3 regions of the Gracilibacillus saliphilus genome follow, and region 2 is predicted to be linked to each of the others. Evidence: riboswitches for the same ligand, from Rfam matches in the RefSeq annotation. Region 2 holds a riboswitch; each other region holds the start of a gene.
What was found. A riboswitch is a leader RNA that binds a small molecule or an ion and turns the genes downstream of it on or off. The one in region 2 is predicted to bind cyclic di-GMP.
Positions count from the first base shown of each region.

Region 1: linked by a shared signal. The riboswitch ahead of GHT08_RS15400 (anti-repressor SinI family protein) and the one ahead of GHT08_RS13020 (diguanylate cyclase domain-containing protein) in region 2 are both predicted to bind cyclic di-GMP.
Region 3: linked by a shared signal. The riboswitch ahead of GHT08_RS00895 (hypothetical protein) and the one ahead of GHT08_RS13020 (diguanylate cyclase domain-containing protein) in region 2 are both predicted to bind cyclic di-GMP.

Region 1 is NZ_WJEB01000025.1:8,967-15,531, forward strand. Features, by position in the region: gene GHT08_RS15385 (ABC transporter permease) at 1-340, opposite strand, end outside; gene GHT08_RS15390 (ABC transporter ATP-binding protein) at 337-975, opposite strand; gene GHT08_RS15395 (NAD(P)/FAD-dependent oxidoreductase) at 1,174-2,391, opposite strand; gene GHT08_RS15400 (anti-repressor SinI family protein) at 2,739-2,873, opposite strand; cyclic di-GMP riboswitch class I at 2,909-2,997, opposite strand; gene GHT08_RS15405 (hypothetical protein) at 3,416-3,604, shown strand; gene GHT08_RS15410 (phosphotransferase) at 3,609-4,625, opposite strand; gene spoVID (stage VI sporulation protein D) at 4,762-5,715, opposite strand; gene GHT08_RS15420 (hypothetical protein) at 5,889-6,122, shown strand; gene ilvD (dihydroxy-acid dehydratase) at 6,338-6,565, opposite strand, start outside.
Region 2 is NZ_WJEB01000019.1:43,769-50,333, forward strand. Features, by position in the region: gene GHT08_RS13015 (ABC transporter substrate-binding protein) at 677-1,981, opposite strand; gene GHT08_RS13020 (diguanylate cyclase domain-containing protein) at 1,996-3,822, opposite strand; cyclic di-GMP riboswitch class I at 3,909-3,995, opposite strand; gene GHT08_RS13025 (rhodanese-like domain-containing protein) at 4,250-4,555, opposite strand; gene GHT08_RS13030 (methyl-accepting chemotaxis protein) at 4,760-6,550, opposite strand.
Region 3 is NZ_WJEB01000001.1:222,051-228,615, forward strand. Features, by position in the region: gene GHT08_RS00880 (sulfotransferase) at 1-955, shown strand, start outside; gene GHT08_RS00885 (hypothetical protein) at 1,360-2,445, opposite strand; gene GHT08_RS00890 (hypothetical protein) at 2,460-3,215, opposite strand; cyclic di-GMP riboswitch class I at 3,382-3,456, shown strand; gene GHT08_RS00895 (hypothetical protein) at 3,485-3,976, shown strand; gene GHT08_RS00900 (DUF5667 domain-containing protein) at 3,995-5,089, shown strand; gene sigI (RNA polymerase sigma-I factor) at 5,274-5,984, shown strand; gene GHT08_RS00910 (anti-sigma-I factor RsgI family protein) at 5,981-6,565, shown strand, end outside.

The DNA.
Region 1 (6,565 bases), on a different contig from region 2:
CAAAATAAAGAAAAGCAAATAAAGTACCGGATACCATCGAAATCGCAATAATTTTCTTTAACTCTCTACTTAAGGTTTGCTTCGTGCGTTTATAAATATTATAAACAGCAAATGTTTCCATGATAATAATGACGATAATCGAGTAAATCATTTTCTCATTTTCAAATATAAACATGAGTACATAGCCAACTAATACAAGTTGAATCGTCATTCTTAGTGTAGCAATAATGATCTCTTTCTCTCGCGGAATTTTACGCCAGCGGACGATCGCAAGTAGGATGACTATAAAAATATAAGCAGTAACGAGCTGCCATATCGTAATTTCAAGCATTTCATTCATGAAAGAGCACCCTCTTTCGTTACTATGTCGTTCATATAGATAATTTCATCACTATATTTTTCTGCGACTTCTTTTGAATGTGTAACCATGATCGCCGTTTTACCTTCGTCACGGATTTTCTTTGTAAACAAGTCCATAATCGCGGTTTCCGTTTCTTCATCAAGAGCGGATGTAGGTTCGTCCATCAAGTAGACTTCGGCATTCGTCAAAAGCACACGTCCAAATGCTAACCTTTGTTGTTCACCACCAGATAGTTTATCCGCTTCTTCATCTAAATCTTTTGTTAGACGTAAGTCTTTTAATAAATCAATCAACACCTGATCTTCGACATCTGCTTCATCTGCAAATTGCCGTCCTATTAAAAGGTTATCGCGAACTGTTCCTTCAAAAACTATGGGGTCCTGTCCAAGCATTACCACTTCTCTTCTTAATTGAACAGGGTCTAAGTTTGCGATCGATTGACCTTTATAAGTAATAGTACCCTGATCAGGAGTAAGCATGCTGTTAAACATTTTTAACAAGGTAGATTTACCACTGCCACTTTCTCCAAATAAGCAGTAAATTTTACCTGATTCAATTTCCAATTTGTTGACTGTTAGTATATCCTTAAAAACCAATTGTTTAATCGAAAACATGACATCTCCTCCAAAGTACTAGGTCTATGTAATGTAATAGAGCAGACACCTGATTGTATCTGCTCACAATTATTAGCGAAAATCCCGCTTATCTTCCATTTTCCTAGAAACAAATACATATGCAATGGTCGCAACTACTGTTAATAATGTGTAAAATAATGTATTTTTCATATGATTTCCTCCTCTTTTATAGTTCTGTTAAAACGGACGGAATTTACCCTTTTTTAGTACGAGCATTGGCCCGCCTAATAAGAACAAGTAGCGGTCATCAATCACATTTTTCATCACTTTTGCCTGCATACCATATAATTTATTGCCATCAAATACCGTGCCCATCGCATCACTTCCCCCTAAAGATGCAACTGTTCCTTTATCATCGAATTTGAATTCTTGTAATGTACCACCATAAATCATCGTTCTAAGATTATGCGCGCATACATCTGCTTCCTGTATGGCAATTTGGGCTGTAGGTGGGTATGGTTTTCCAGTTTCGTTATTCATTACCCAGGCACAATCACCTAAAATAAAGACTTCATCATGTCCTGGAGCACGTAATGTTGCATCTACATTGACTTTACCTTTCGTTAATTCAAAACCAGATTCTCCTACAATTCGATTAGCTTGTACACCACCAGTCCAAACTATCGTACCTGCTTTAATTTCTTCTTCTTCCTCTTCGCCAACAACAACGGAGTCTTCTTTCACCTCTTTAATCTTGGTACCAAGCTTGAATTCTATACCACGATATTCCAAGGATTCTTTCGCGTAAGTTAATAATTCTTCATCAAAGTTTGGTAAAATGGTAGGCATTGCTTCAATATCAATGATCCTTACGTCTTGACGTGGGATATCATATTTCTTACATAATAGCGGAATTCGTTCTGCTAACTCACCTAAAAATTCGATACCGGTGAAACCTGCACCACCTACAACGATCGTTAGCATACTTGGATCAGGATTTTTCTCATTACGATAACGAGCAAACTGATATTCAATATGATCTCTAATCATACGACTCGTGTCGACACTCTGAATCGAAAAAGCATGCTCTTCCATACCAGGAATACCAAATGCGGCTTTTTCAAAACCTAGTCCAATCACTAAATAATCATAATTAATTTCGCCATTTTCTAGTTGAACTGTTTTGGATTCTTTGTTAATTTTCACCACTGTATCATGTACAAAATTTACGCGGCGAGTATTAATGACATCGGAAATCATAATTCGAGAGCGATTGACATCAATTGTTCCTGCAGCTACTTCATGCAACCACGTTGTTTGGTAATGATAATTGTGTTTGTTGACTAATGTAATCTCTGCTTCTTCTGGTGCAAATTGTTGTGTTAAACGTTTGGTTGTCATCATTCCTGCATAGCCTGCTCCAAGTACAACTATTTTAGGTCTGTTTCCTATCATCGAATCCTTCCCTTCTTGTTTTAGAGCCATTATTAATTACGATAGTTTTCACCTTTTAAACGATTTGTATGTATCATATCGATCGCAGTTAGTATATCAAAATTGTCATTTTCAGTCTAATAAACCAGCACCATCTAAAAACAAATATTTTTTCCAAATCAAAATGCAATATTTACGTAAACATCCTATTATTCTGTTGATACAAACCAGGAACTATTGAAAACTCTATGTAGTGTAATTCCATAAAAGCGCTAAAAAATAGTGTTGAAATCTCTAAAAATGTTGTGCTCCCTATGGTTATATACTTTCTTAAAAAATAAAAAACCCTATTTTGTAGGGTTTTATTATTAGTTTGGTTGCACGTTGGACTTGTATTTATTCTGTTTTAGGAATTCTCGAACTTCTTCTACTGTGTAACCTTCCGCTTTCGCTTTTGCTATCAAGTAAATCCATTCATAATCCACGTTTACTTTTGTTGGCATAAACGTATTCCCCTCCTAAAATACACTACTGTATTTCAGGCAGCTCAGCCATCCGAATACATATGTATTAAACGGACCTGTAACTTTGCGTCCCTACCTCTCAATAGGTTTGCCTTTTTCTGATTGTATCTATCGAATATACAACGTACGAATCCATAGTTAGAGTATCATGCAAGCCCTTATATCCTTATCACTTGCTTAAATGTTACTATAACAGTAGCTCCTAATTTTTTCATTCGTCGATCAGCTTAAACTTATATTATTCCAAAAGAACACTACCGCTATACACCCCCCTATAAAACAACAATAGATTTTTTGCGAATCCATAGTACCTATTATCTAGTATATATTCGATATGCATCAATTATATTCCTGCATATCTATAGATTTTTGAGAAAATTGAACTAGATATATTTTGCAAAGATTTTATTACGTATTCCATTAAAATGAATTTAATTAAAACTTTTATTTTGGGTACAATTCCAATTTTACTGCATAAACTACAATATAATGAATTATTATATCGTGAATGAGGTGATACTTTGTCTCGTTATTATCGTTACCGTCTACCACCTTGGGCTCGAGAATGGATATTAATTTGTGAACGATGTACACTTCCAATCGTGATCTTTCAGGGGATACGAACAATATTTATACCAACTACTTTTGACGTTTTATTGTTAGGAATTCTAATTGGTATTCTTATTGCTTTTCAATTAGAATGGATATAATGCTCTAATACGTTTCTTCAAATTGCTCTGACTTTAATGTTTTATAAATAAATTCTTGTAGCTGTAACCCAAATAATAACTTACGATATTCCTGCTCAATTTTGATGGAGCAATTTATATTATTTTTATTTCTCGATGATTGCACACTGGTAAATACTTCATGAAACCAATTTGCCGGAGACAGTAATTGTAAAACTAATAAAGATTTTTCATAGTCCGATAAATCAATATAACGACAATAGATAGAAAATGAATCTGTCACTTTCCCCATATCACAGTCATGAAATTGAAATAAATATTGATAATAATTTACTAAATCATAGGTTGGAGATGTCATCAATGCATGTTCCCAATTCAAAAAATATGTGTTTGCTTGTGTGATCACATAGTGAGAAGGTCGTATATTCCCATGACATAAGGTATATTTCATTTCGTTTGTTTCTTCCATTACATCTAAATAAATTTCTTGCCATCTTTCTAGTTGATTAAATGTTTGTTCTATATCACGATAATACATGCAAATTTGCAACTCATAAGGGGACATAAAACGCTTTGCTTCAAAATAGCGAACGTACTTTAACATTTGGTCCCGATAGCTGGATAATTCTTGCTGAAATTGCTGTTCCATACCATCTTTGTTTTGTTTTAATGGTGCAATCTGATGATAATCCATCGTTGCAGCATGTAGACGTCCTATGGCGTGAATAACAGATGCATATTCATCTATAGGCTGATCCGTATAATCCTGTTCTACCCATGGCATCAGATAATAAATTTGATCTTGATCTATTACAAATGGTTGATTACTTTTGGCAAAATAAATCGGGACAAATCCTAATATCTGTTTTTGTTGTATATATTGTTGAATTGCTTGCCATCTCCCTAAGTCATCTGGATATAACCTTGATTTTTTTAAAGCATACTGTTGTGAGTTTGCCTTTATTTTATACACTCTTTCTGTCACTTGCTCAATTTCCTCCGGTTGTAATTGATATGCTTCGATTATTTGTGACCACTCCATTTGTCTTCCTCCTTTTAAAAATAAAAAAATACAGAGTTATTAACACGTAACGATTCACTCAGTCAGTACTTAAAATTTATGCCTCTCTATACACGTAAACAAAAAATCCCTTGACTGGCACCAAGGGATTAAATCTTTAATCTTCTGAGGTTATGGGAATATAAATTAATTGACCTGCCGTTATATCCTCTTCTTCTAGACGGTTCGTTCTCATAATTTGTCTAGGAGAAACTTGATAACGCTCAGCGATAGTTTGCATCTGATCATCAGGTTGCACGATATATAATTTTAGTCGAGTATAGCTAGCACTTTCTTCACCAGCAAAAATATTCAATAAATAGGATGTGTCATTTGTCCGCTCTTCCCTTGCTTGGACATGCAATTTTTCTCCAGTATTTTCCTCTTCTTCCTCATCACTTTCTAATACGAAATCATCTTCAGGCTCTCTTACTAAGTCCTCTTCCTGTTCATCTATACTATCTTCTTCTTCAACTGTTTCAGAATCATTTCGGACACTGCTGATATCTACCACTTTTTCCTCTTCTGGTTCATTATCTAACTCTGGATCTACTTCTAAATGAAATGTATCTTCTTCCTCTTCTTCTAGTTCTTCATCCAGACGATTTTCTTCAAAAGATGGCAGAGTCTCCTCTTCTTGAATTTCTTCTTCAACTTGTGGTTCTTCAATACCTTGAATAGCAAGAGTTGCTTCTATCGCCATTTCATTTGCAGATGCTAATGTATAATCAAAATGATCTACTTCAATTGAGACATCATCTAATGAAGGGATTCTCTCCATTGGAATCGATACATCAATAAGGAATTTATGGAAAAATTCATTTACTTCATCAGACAAAGATTCTACTCGTTCTACAAAGGTTGCGTCTGTTTGGCGAACTTCACTTTCGACAGGAGCATTGTTTCTAATATACTCTCCTTTCAGTTCCATTACTCCTCTGATAGAAAGTGTGTTACCTATTTCCTCCATTGAAATTACCGGCTCTAATCCAATGCCTAACATTTCCTGGATTTGCTGTTCCTTATCAAAAGCTATTGCTTCATGAATATTAAATGTAAAGGCTTCTTGCAAAGCACTTCCCCCTTTCCTTTGCTTAGCTAAGGCGTACTAGCATCTCAATAAACTATATGTAGGTAACGAGAGAAATATGCTTGCTCTGTATCATTCAGCTTGTTTAATTTCTTGAACTGCTATGTAGTATAAAGTGGTGAAAATAATGAATATCGGGGTTTAAAAATGAAAAAATGGATGTTGATAGTCTTAGTTGTTCGGAAGAAGAGTCTTATTCAAATACTCCAGATTTTATTGGGGTTGTCCTTTCTTTCGAGAATAACAATCAAATACAAATGAATATTAAGTCGGGAAATATCAATGAAGATGGTTACAATGATCAAATTTTAATTTCGGTTGAGGACATGACAGATTTCGTTAGAAACTTAGCGACTTCAGAATCAACTGAGATAAAGGAATCACGGTGAGTTTACGAACCGATAATGACTTATCGTAGGGTGATTCGTGAAGTCGCCTAGTTTTTAGGCGTTCGGAGCTAGACAGGCACTCAATTTTTATAGTTTCTTTGCTATTTAAATAAACGTTTGGAGCTCTTTCATCCAAACGCTTATTTCTAATTAAAAGATTGCTTAATGAATAATACTCTATTAATTTATTCAAATCATTTATAAAATCAGAACAATTATATGCTCATCACGCCGCCTTTAGAAGCGTTGGTTACAAGTTTTGAATACCTTCCTAACCAACCTTGTTTGATTTTAGGCTCAAAGGGTTCTAGCGATTTTCTACGTTCATCTAAGACTTCATCCGATACTTTTACATTTAGTATTCTATTTGGTAAATCTATAACCACTACGTCCCCATTTTCTATTAAGGCAATTGGTCCACCTTCTGCAGCTTCCGGGGAAAT
Region 2 (6,565 bases):
TATATCGATTAGGCATCAATACATTCCAATAAGTTGATAAGTAAAGTGTTGTGTGTATTCGTTTGATGCAGAATGGATTTAGTTACCATCGATTAGAAATGGTCTAATTGACACGAAATGTTAGAAAAATAGGCATTCTTAATGATTAGGAGACCGCTATACTACACGAGTTACTTGAAATAAGGTGCTTCAGGAGGTTTACAAGAGGACTATTCGAAATGAATTGTTTTAGTGACCATTTTGAAATATATCAATCACATAACCATCGCTTCGGCTGCCCACATCCCTTTCCGTGGGGTTTCCCCTAGGAGCGGAAGTGGGCGGCCTTCACTATGATCATTCTCTACAACGCTAGCATGAAGTAATACGGTTGCTTTTATAATTACAAATAGCATTTGCCACTTTGTCCATTGTAAAAAATCAACCTATTTTATGATAAAAATTGTTGCACCTTCTCAGAGCGGAGACTAATTGCGAAGACTCCTGCGGGAATAGCACGAGCCGAAAATCCACTTTGCAAAATGTTTTTCTTTGCAATGTTAGTTGAGGCCGTGCCCGTGGAAAGCGAAGTAATTAGTCGGAGTGTTGGCAAATACACATAAAACATTTCAAAGTTACTACTTCGATTAACACGATCATTGAGTTGATTTTATACTTCCTTTGAACATAAACTCTTTTATTCCCATCTGGCCTCTTCCTGAGTCTGTGTGTTTAGTAATTTCTGTAATGCTCTCTGATCATACTTTATTCTTTCCTTTATTTCCTCATTTATATGTTCGATTGCTTCACTTGTAATAGCCTTTCCACCATGGAAATCTTTCATCGCTACATCCCAAATAAATTTAATGTCTTGATCTAAAGATTGAGGTCTACCTGGGACTTCTTTGTTTAAAGCAATCCAGTATAGTTGTTTTAAATCGGGATTAATGAAATATGGATCGTTTTCTACATGTTCATACATATATAGCATGTCATCAGCCATCTTTTTTGCAAATTCCCATGCCAATTCCTTATGTTGACTTTTTTCAGAGATGGCAATAGACATACTTGCCTGCTTGTCGACACCTGCTAATCCAAAAGGTAAAGTCGTGATTCCCCATTTTCCATTTTGCTCTGGAACCCACTCCTGTAAACGACTTGCAACATAACTAGCCATTTGAAACATTACTAAGTTATCATTTTGAAATGCTTCTCTTCCTCTTTCATCCCAAATATTAACATAAGGGCTAAGGTCTTTTTCAACTACCTCTGTTGCGATATTAAAAGTAGTAACAAAAGGCTCATCATCCCCCAAATACTCGAATTCTTCGTCTAAAAAGTAATTGGTTCTTAATACCATCTCTAGTAACATATGCTCCGAATCTAAAATATAGTGGCCATTTTCTTTGAGGTCTTTAGCCATTTCTAGCCAATTTTCATAGTCATTTATATATTTGGATAATTCTAGTGGGTCACTAGGGTAGCCATATTCACTTAATATATCTGCTCTATAGTAAGTAACATAAGGGAAAAACAATAACGGGATCGCAAACATGTCGGTTCCATCTTCACTTTTATAATGATTTAACAAGCTTTCTGGTCTTCGGTCAAAAAAACTTTCGTCATAATAGCTTTTTTCGTATAAATTTTCAAAACCGCTTATACCAGTAAATTCACCTAAAGCATAATCAGGTAAAATATATAAATCAGGTGTTTTTCCAGCTAACATACCTTGTCGATATTCTTTGATTAGATTATTTTCATCAATCACTTTTATATTGACATCAACACCTGGATGCATGTCTAAAAACTCTGGTAATGAATCTTCAAAGACGTTACTATGCGTCCAAATAACCAATTCGTTCGCTTGTGCAGACTCCTCTTCTACCTCAACCAAGTCACTACTTAGAGAAGATTCCTGAAGGGGCTTAAAACTTGAAGAATGACAACCTACTAAGATCAGTATACTTATTGCAGCTATCCATATTGTGAATGGTTTCAATCGTTTTCCTCCCCTTATGTCAAATCTTCTAGATCATGATGACGTTTTTTCTCTTCATACATTAACGAATCAGCATGATGCAATAAGGCATCTAAAGTCTTTCCATTCTCAGGATAAAAACTTATTCCAATACTAGCAGTAAGTGTTATTTCCGTTTGATTAATCATTAACGGTTGAGTAATGGCTTCAAGTAATTGTTTGCACAACCTTTGTACTTCTTCCTCTGTTGTTAATTCCACAATTGCCACAAACTCATCACCAGCTAAACGATAAAATGTAATAGCTTTTCCTTGTTCAAATTTCTTTAACCGTTTAGCAAATAATTTTAATAATAAATCTCCTCCACTATGTCCAAGCGTATCATTGACTTGTTTAAATTTATCCAAATCAATAAATACAATCGAAAATCGATCTAGCTTCGCTTGTTCCTCTAACATCTTAGTTAAATCAAGATGAAATGAATAACGATTTGGCAAATCTGTTAATGTATCAAAGTGTGCTAAACGATATAGTTTTGACTCAGATTCTTTTAATTGATTAGTCCTTGCAGTAAGCAAGTCATTCTTCTTTTTAGCATCAGCAAACATTTGCTGCAGCTGGTTTGCTACTTTTTCAATGTTTTGTCCCAATTTTGAAAATTCATCAATCGGTGTATTTTTCCAATAAAAGGTTTCTTGTCGCTTCATTTTGCCTGGTAAATCGGTCGTCATTTGTGTCAGATGTGATAAAGAATTCGATAATATTCGATTCACTAACATACCAAATACTAACGCAATGAATAAAACAAACAATGCGAACAATAGGTAATCAGTAAGGTTAGTTGCTAAAGCTAGTACACTACTACTAATAGGAATAATTAATAATGTTGTTTTGTTTAAAAAGGCAGTTTCCCCGATATAATAGCCTTGATACCAATCAGATAAAGTTTGGTGACTGGACGGTAGCCAAATAAAACCATGTGAATGAATCTCCTTAACAAACCCAGCTTCCATTTCTAGGTTAGAACTTGATTCATTTTGATTATTCGTATCAAGCCATATTTGCTCTCCTTGATCCATAATCAAGATTCGTTTGTTTGAAGTGCCAATAAACTCATCTAAAATCGATTTAATTTTAGCTTTTTCTAAGTTAGCGTCTAATTCATAATTTTGAATGTCATTAGAGTCCATTTCTGCTATTTTCCGTTGTAATCTCTCTTCCAACTGTTGATAATGAAGATAATATTCCTGATATATATCATTTTCCATTGCTCTAGCATTAACTACAATGATGATGAGTAATGGGAATACAGCCGAAAAAATTAGTATGTGAGAAATCACCTGTCCAAAATATAACTGGTTATGTGCAGGAAACCAGCTTTTTAATTTGGAAATAAGCGGAAGGTAATCACATAACATATCTGCAACTAAGGCAGAAACCAAAGTAGCGGTAATAACCTGAAGGATCATAAAGTTAGTTAAAATCTTCATACTTGCAAAAACCTCTGGAAAGAGTAATTCCACCACAAAATATAGTATAAATAGAATGATAGAATAAGCAAAACTCCACGTAAAAAGGTCTTTTCCTTTTTTAGAATAAAACGCTCCTATGATCAGTACTTCAAGAATACTAATGAAGACAAATGAATTGCCAATATGAAGAAATTCCGTAAGTAAACTCATACAAATGGTTAATAAAAATGCAAATCGGAAGCCGAATACCCGAATGGATGCTAGGTATAAAACCGGTGCAAAGGATAAGGTTATACCAAAAATTAATGGAACAGCATATATTTGCGCAAAGACAGATAAAGTTAAAATCAATATAAACAATGATATTTTTTTACTCATGACATTGCGCATATGTTTGTCTCCTCACTCAATTCACTCTTTATTTAGGTATTAAAAAAACACTATACAAAAAACGTATAGGTTTCCTGTTGTTTATATCAGGTAACCCAGCCATCATTGTGATTTTTCACCTTAGATCTGTGGTTTTGCGTCTCTATTTTTCAATAGATTTGCCTTTTTCTATTAGTACTATTATATCATAAAAATTAACATAACTGACATAGAGCATAAATCTATTTTCCTACAATCATATAACAATCATCTAATAATAATCAATACAATTTAGAATTATTTTAATGAACACGATAAATTCAGGGGGCCAACCACATTCTTTACTACTCATATTATACAATAATTTTTATCTTAGTTTTGATCAAAAAAATAAAGAGTAATCCTTCTAAAGATTACTCTCAGCATTTTTTCAGGCAATTTAGCATCATTACTCAGGTACTTCAGTTTCATCCTCCCAAGCAAGCATGCCGCCTTCCATATTGGTTGCTTCAATTCCATTTGCCTCTAAATATTCAGTTGCTCTCCCACTTCGAGCTCCAGAACGACATACCATATAGTAATGTTCGTCTTGATTAAATTCTTCTAAACGGTCAGGTATTTCTCCTAATCTTATGTGCTTTGCTCCAGGAATTATACCTTGTGCCACTTCATCATCTTCCCGCACATCAATGATATTTACTTTCTCGCCATTTTTTAATTTGTTTGCCAATTCTGTTGCTTGTATCTCCTTCATGATTATACCTCCAATGAGTTTATACTTTGTATAGCAATCATACGCTAGTTGACGTATAGATTAGTATGTGATCAAACTCTCATTGAATCATATCATTATTACGTTTTCTTTTCTAACATTTAATCTAGCTTCTTACTATTAAGAAAACTGCCATTATCCTAATTGATAAAAAAGAGACAGACATATAAGTCTATCTCAACAATATTATACAATTTTAAACTTTTGAACTTCTTTTTGTAATTCCTCGGCTAAGACATCTAATTCATGGGCACTTTTTGATACTTCTTCCATTGAATGATTAGTTTCCTCCGCTGAGGCTGCTGTTTCCTCAACAGCAGCAGCAGATTGTTCACTTACAGTTGCAATTTCATCAACCGATTTATTCATTTCTTCACTATTTTCATTAACTTCTTCCAAGCTTTTAACCATGTGTTTCACACGATTTACCATATCTGTAATGGATTGATTAATTTGTGTAAAAGTCTCACCAGTTCTCTCCATTTGTTCTGTACCTTTTTCCACTTCTTGAAATCCAGATTCTAAGGAGTGAGCCATTTGTGCTGATTCATCCTGAATATTCGCTACAAGTCCAGTTATATCAGCAACTGAGTCTGTTACTTGTTCAGCAAGTTTTCTTACCTCATCAGCGACAACAGCAAATCCTTTACCTGCCTCTCCCGCTCTTGCTGCTTCAATGGCGGCATTCAATGCAAGTAAATTTGTTTGCTCAGCAATCTCTTTAATAACAATTACAATTTTATCTATTTCTTCCGTACGCTTGTCCAAGCCTGATACTTTTTGGTAAGAGTCCTGAACCATTTGATAGATGGTTCTCATTTGGCTAACAGACTTTTCTAGTTCCGTACGTCCCCCCTTACTTATATTCATAACATCCTGTGACTCACTTGCTACTTGATTACCTTGGTCCGCTACTTCTTTCACTTTTCGATTATATTGTTCAACAGAACCGGATAAGTCAGACGCAGAATTTGCCTGTGATTCACTTCCTGATGATAATTCTTCCATAGTAGCAGCTATTTGTTCACTACCTTCACGTACCTGGTCAGCAGATTGATTTAATGTACTGCTTTGCTGCATCACACGCCCAGTAGCTATCATCACCTGATTAACCATTCCATATAAGTTATCTTTCATTTGATTCATTGCATTTGCTAGTTCAGTGAATTCATCCCTACTCCTTACTTCTACTTCCTCTCCTGATAAATCACCTTGTGCCAAACGATTCAATTCGCTCTTTATTGTCGAAATATTATAGTTAATCACTCTAACGATTAATGTAACAATTACTATACCGACAATAACGGCGATAATTCCGGTAATAAGAGTCGAGGTAACTAAATCTTGACGCATATTCGAAGCAATTAGATACATATCAAAATCAATTGCACCTACCCCAATTAATTCGTTATCATCACCATAAAATGCTTTGGCCAAAGTTACTACCGGTTTACCAGAAGCAGTATCAATATACGGTTGTGTCCATATTACATTTTCAGGTGACTGAGTAGCCTGATTATACCAGTCCGTTGTTGTCGAATCGTAATCATTTAAATCCACTTCACTATCAGGAATATTATTTAAATATAAAGCACCCTCAGGTGTTCCTAAATATAAATTAATAATATATTCATGATTATGAGCTTGCTCTGTTAAGTAACTTTCATAGTAATTCGTTAATTTGGGATCATTAACTGTAGGCATATGAGAATAGTTTGCATCTTGGAGATCAGAAGCGGAAACCTTTTCATAGTTTAATTCTTCTGATTCAGTAAGTGTAGTTAGAAACGCTTCGTATTCTTCAAAAGTTTCCTGATATTTTGGTGACATTTCTACAATATCATCTTTTTGTATTATTGCTTTTTCTAATACCGCTGTCTTTGCATAGGCTATGTAACCCACAACTCCCATTGGAATGACTAATAATAAAATCATAATAGCAGGTAATTTGTATTTGATTTGCTGAAACTTTTGCATGATTGTCCCCTTCCT
Region 3 (6,565 bases), on a different contig from region 2:
AGATTTACTGAATGAAGTTAACTCTGATTTAAGAAGTTCTGAAGAAAGATTGCTATCCGATGTGGCTACGAAGTATCCTATCATATTTGTAGTTGGGCCATTGCGATCAGGTAGTACATTAATGTTACAGTGGCTAGCTAGCACTAAACAGTTTTCTTATCCATCTAATCTCCTTTCAAGATTTTATGGTGCCCCAATAATTGGAGCAAAGATTCAAAGATTGCTTACGGATCCAAAGTTTAATTTCAGAAATGAAATTTTAGATTTTCAGTCTAGTATTGATTTTGTATCTGAAAATGGGAAAACAAAAGGAGCAATATCTCCAAATGAATTCTGGTATTTTTGGAGAAGATTTTTACCTTTCAAAGATATCGATTATTTACCTGATGATATCCTATTCGATCAGGTAGATATAGATGCTTTTAACAATGAATTATATGGCATTTCCAATGTATTTGAAAAGCCTTTTGCATTAAAAGCAATGATTTGTAATTATAATATTGAATTCCTTAATGAATTATTTGAAAAAGCAATTTTTATTTATATTAAAAGAGATCCATATACAAATATTGAATCAGCACTTAAAGCTAGAGAACGTCAACTAGGTTCAAGAGAATTGTGGTACTCATTTAAAATTCCTGAATATTATGAATTGAAAAAAATTAACGATCCAGTTAAGCAAACAGCCGGTCAAATTTATTGTATAAATAGCGCTGTAGAAAAGGGACTAGCAAAAGTGCCAAAAAATAAAAAATTAGTTGTAAAATATGAAGAATTTTGTGAAGATCCTGAAAAAATTTATGAATCTTTAGCTTATAAAATGAAAGTGCAAGGATACGAAGTAAATGAAAAATATCAAGGTCCAAAGCATTTTAATGTTACAAGAAAAGAAGTTGGAAATACAGAAATTCCTAAAGCATATAGTGAAATAGTCGAATTATTTCAAAATAAATAATCTAGCCACTATTATTATGTTTACAAGGAAAGTAATAAAAACTATCAGGAAACTTTTAGATGAAATAAACAAATATTAAATAGATAACAGGGTTTTTATTGAACCAATTGGAAATAATGACAACAACAAGTGCGCACTAGAAAGTGCACACTTGTTGTAAAAGATTATTTTTTTACCATACTATTCAATATCCTCTTACCCTCAGGCGTTAAATAAACTTTACTATCGGAAAGTAATTGCTTTGCTAAATTCGCTGTCATCGGTTTTGATTGCTTTGCCAATTGTTTTCCTCCTTTCCGTTACATATCCATATAATATGTACAAGTTAAAATGCTTGTAAGAGGAATATATACTAATATAAATGCGGATTTTCATATAAAAAAGCAAGAGGCCTCACCCCTTGCTTAAAACCCATTGATCACTTCAAAATCATACAAAAACTGTTCACTAATCTCAGAAAATGAACCTTCCTTTAATTCTAGTTCATCCTCCAGATCCATTTCCCTCAAGTTTATCTTTTTTACCGAAGAAGTCTCAGTCATTTCAAAGACATACAAATCATTTTCCGACCAAGATGGAAAAATATATAGGCTCTCATCACTTGTGTCCGGTACCTCATACGTAGTTTCTAGTACTCCATCTTTGTTAAATTGATACAAGCTACCTTGTCCATCTAAGAAAAATAATTGGTTATCTGACCAGTGAATACTATTGTAGACGGAATAAGGTAAATAGGTAGACATGTTCTCATTGGAATCGAATGACAAAAAGTTATTTTCATTGACTTTTCCAGTATCTTTATTGATCACCAAGACCGAATATTCCTGTTGGATATCAACAATACAATAAATTAGTTCTTCCGTAACGATCATATCAGTTAATGGGACAAGCTCGTCGGTTTGATAATCTAATGATAGTAATGGATTGTCTACTGCAGTCTCATCCAACACAATTTCTTGTAGTACCATGTGTTCATCCGTTTCTTTTTCTTCTAAAACATAGAGCGAATCGTCATAAATGCCTGCTGTCGTTATAAAATAGCGTAGATCCTGAAATTGCATCTTGCCTTCGTGCTCCCAATATAGATGAGAATGATAAGTTCCATTTTCATCATATCCACTGTTGTATAATTCGACCCGTTCTCCATCATCCATATAATCTGCGAAAATCGCGGTATATTCTTTTTGTTCTCGCGTTTCTTCACTGATATCTTCATCGATTAGATAACTGTGTGATACATCATTGACGATCACTGTATCGTTTTGATGATATATTTCTCCTAACTCCAAGCCTTCTGTTTCTAATACATTGGCAACCTTACCGGATGAATCGATGGTATAGAGACTACCTTTGCCATTACTTTTATCTATAGAGGTAGAAAAATATAATAGACCGATTGATTCATGAATACTTTCATATTGTGTATTTCCACATCCGCCTATCAAAACGAGCAATACTAGTAAAACGATATAGTGTAGAAAATTTTTCATAGACTCTCCTAAGCTTATTGAATGGTGTTATACGTAACAGTATAGGAGCTATCACGTATATCTGTTGGATAGACGCCGAAGCCTTGATTTTTGTCTAAGTCAATATTTGCCTCTAACATATAAGCACTCCATATTAATTTTGAGCAATTTTTATCACCATATTTACTTGTATGGCGGTTTGTCGCAAAGTTATAGGAATATGCATCTACTCCTACTCTGGAATTAGCCCAGTCAGCAGCTTTATCCCGATTTGTTTGCGAGGATTGGACAGATTGCATAACAGCATCTTTTTCAACATTTCGTGCATTGTATTTTATTTTTCTAACACCTGTGTCAGGGATTGATTCTACGATATTTGTAGTAGTGTGATAGATTCCATTATGACCGTGCTGGATACCTAATGTTGAGGAAGGAGTATAGAATAAGTCCCCTTTATTTCTGGCAGGTTCTAATTTATAGGCACCGGAACTTCCGCCCATAACGGAAATGGAGGTATCCTTTTCAGCATTTTCCTGTTTGATCGCTTGGTTTAGTTCATTTAAAGCTTGTTTGGCAATAACCATTTCTGGCTTTCGGGTTTCTTCTGCAGCTAAAGCAATAGCTTCTTTCACTTCTTCAGTAGTTATGCCTGGTTGCTTTTGGACAAGTTCTGCAACATAGTCATCATACTTTTCTTCTTTCGGATCAAGATGAACACTAGCGACAAGGGAAGGGGAGGCAACTAACATAACAACCACCAACAACGTAACAACAGAAACAAACTTCTTCATTTCATCCATTCCTCCAATCTATTATTTTACAAGTCTAGTGTAGCATCATACATTGTAAAAAGTGTTAATGTTCTATTAAAAATAATAGACATAATGTTAATTACGTTTAAAACAATTTTCAGTTTCCCCCCTGTTTTGATTAGATTCTTTCGTATAGGTAGTAGAAAAGGGAGAAAGGCAAAACTGTTGAAAAACAGTGACGCAAAGCTATAGGGGCTAATCATGTCAGCCAGCTGCCAAGAGTGGGAAAAAAAGATGGAGGTGAGACGTTGAAACGAGCAATGATGATCACCTGTTTGTTCATGTTATGTGCTTGTGGTCAAGGTGAAGATGCTACAAATGATGATAACAATGCTGGACAAGCAGAAACAGAAGCAGTGTTGTATGAAAATGACGTTTTCCAAATAGAAGAAATTGATGGTTGGTCGGTTGATGAAGAAGCAACTGCTGAACAAGAGCAAAACGTGATTTTTTCTAATGGGACAACCAGATTAATAGTCTCGATCGTAAGCAAAGAACAAACGATTGATATCTTGAAAAAGGATGTACTAGCATCATTTTCTAAAAAAGTAGAATTAATAGAAGACGATGAGAATTACATAGCACTGATTACGAACCGAAAAGAAAATATTCGTGGGGATGTTTACTTTCACCAAGGTTCGGAACACCAATTAATTTTTACTTATATGACACCTGAACAACATTATCAGGAAAGCAAGAATCAAATTAATGCATTCAATGAAGGCATTACTATATTTTAAATGGAGGGAATAGCAGATATGAAATTAAAAACATGGTTATCACTAGCAACTATTAGTGTATTTTTTGTAGGGAATACGGCGTTTGCAAATGAAGCAGAGGAAACGGTAACTCCTGATGAGGAATTATATGATACATCGATTTTAATTGAGGAAACAGAGCTTGCACTAACAGAGGATCAAATGGAAAGAGCGTTATTATTAGATGAGTTCGCTAATGATCGTTTAAGTGAAATAGAAGCAACTATTGAAGAAGGTAATCTCGAGGAAGCAGAACAGTTAATTGAACAATATGAGGAATATTTGGAGCGTTTAGAAAGTGAATTAGAAGAATCAGAGGAAGAGCGAGAAGCATCAGAAGAGGAAGCAAATGAAGAGGTTGACGAAGTAGAAAGAGTAGAATTACCTGATAGTGACGATAATGATGAAAATGAGCAAGGAGAAGACTCCGATGAAGAAAATCAAGAAGAAAGTGCGGAGGATCAAGATAAATCAGAAGAAGAATTAAGAGAAAGCGCCAAACAACGTACAATCAAACTGCAAGCTTTATTAGAGCGTGAAGATTTACCAGAAGAAGCAAAAGCAGGTATCGCAAAAGCGCTTGAAAATCAAAAGCGTGCAGAAGAAAACTATCTAAGAGCGAAAGCGGAAAAAGCTGTATCAGACGAAGACGAAGATGAACAAGAGCAAGAAAAAGAAGAAGAAGAAGAAAGAGAATTACAAGAGGAACGTGAAGAAGCGGCTGCAGAACAAGTTGAGGAAGAAAATGATAAAGAAGCGGAAGCTGTTGTGAAAGCAGAACAAAAACAGAACAAAGCTGAAAAGAAACAACAAAAGGCAGAAGAAAAGGCTGAAAAGAAACAACAAAAGGCTGCTGAAAAAGCTGAGAAAGCTGAGCGAAAGGCGCAAGAAAAAATAGAAGATGCAGAAGAGAAAGCTAATAAAGCAAAAGAAAAAGCAAAAGAAAAAGCTCAAGAAAAGCGGAAAAAAGCAGAAGAAAAGGCCCTAGAAAAGCAAGAGAAAGCTGAAGAAGAAGCCGAAAAAAAGCAAGCTAAAAAAGCCAAAGAAAATCGTCAAAAGCAAGAAAAGGAAAATGGTAAACCGAATCATCAATAAATGGGCGAGGAATTCAATAGTTGTTGCAAAATAAAACAAATTCCGACAAAATTCTCGAAAATATCTTTACCCGTCGCTATTTATAGCTTACATTAAATATAGAAATGCTTTATCTTTCTACATATTTTAAGACTGTTGAAGGGTAAAGCTTTCTTTTTTTAGTAGTGATAAGGGAGAGGAGCAGATGAAGCAAGAAGACATCGAGCATATCATCAATGAGATACAGAAAGGCAATGAGTTACGTCGAGAACAGTTGATTCAATATTACCAACCATATATATTGAGTGTGGTTGGAAAAGTATGTAACAAATTTAAAACATGGAATGATGACGAGGCGAGTATTGCCTTAATTGCCTTTAATCGTGCCATTGACACCTATGATCCTCAAAAAGGTAGAACCTTTTTAAACTATGTCTATTTAATCATTCATCGCGAATTGATTGATTTTTTCAGAAAAGAAAATCATTATCAAAACTTGATGAAAAAAGGGGATAAGCTTTTAGAAGCAAACCGTGTAAAAGAGTCGGTAAAACAGTATCATCAAGATCAACGAATTAGCAATATAGCTTCTGAAATTATTGATTTAGATGATCAATTGTCACAATTTTACATACGATTTGAAGAATTAGAAGCACATAGTCCAAAACAAAAGCGAACAAGAAAGAAAGTACTGAATATTGCAGAAGAATTTATTCAGAGAGATAAACTTGTCGAACAATTATTTAACCGAAAACAATTTCCGATGAAGGAATTTTTAAAGGTAGCCAATTACCGTGTCAAAACAATCGAAAAATACCGAAAGTATATTATCGCTATTATTATTATTTTATTACATCCTGAATGGAAAAATTTACAGACATTTTTACGTAATAAGGTAAGGGGGGAGAAAAAGTGAAGCAAAAAATCAAAGGTGTTGTCATGGAGGTTCAAGAACACCAGGTTGTTCTAATGTGTGATGATGGTACATTTTGTAATGTTCCTCATGATCAACATGACATTCCAGCTGTTGGTGAGTATGTGACATATCGAGTAAAAAAATCCCCTTTACTGTTAGGAAATAGAAAGCAAGTATTACCATTAATAGCACTAGCTGCAATCTTACTATTTGCGATTATGAATGTTTCTCTTTTTCAACCGCAACAATCCGCTTATCTACTTGCGGTGGATATTAATCCAAGTATGGAATTATCTCTGGACGAAGATTTACATGTGATAGAGATAACGGGATTAAATGAAGACGCAAACCGTGTCATTAAAGACTTGGACGTGAAAGGTCAAGGTATCGATAAGGTGATTAATGAGATCGTTGTTCGACTAAAAAATGATAACTATTTATCCGCTGATACGCCTGTCATCATTACAGCGACCTGGATTGAGTTGCAGGACCATTCCATATCAAATAATTCACGTTCAGTGGAAGAAATATTTAATCATTCTCTTGGGGAGAATTATGTAGAAGCGGAAATGGAAGTTTAT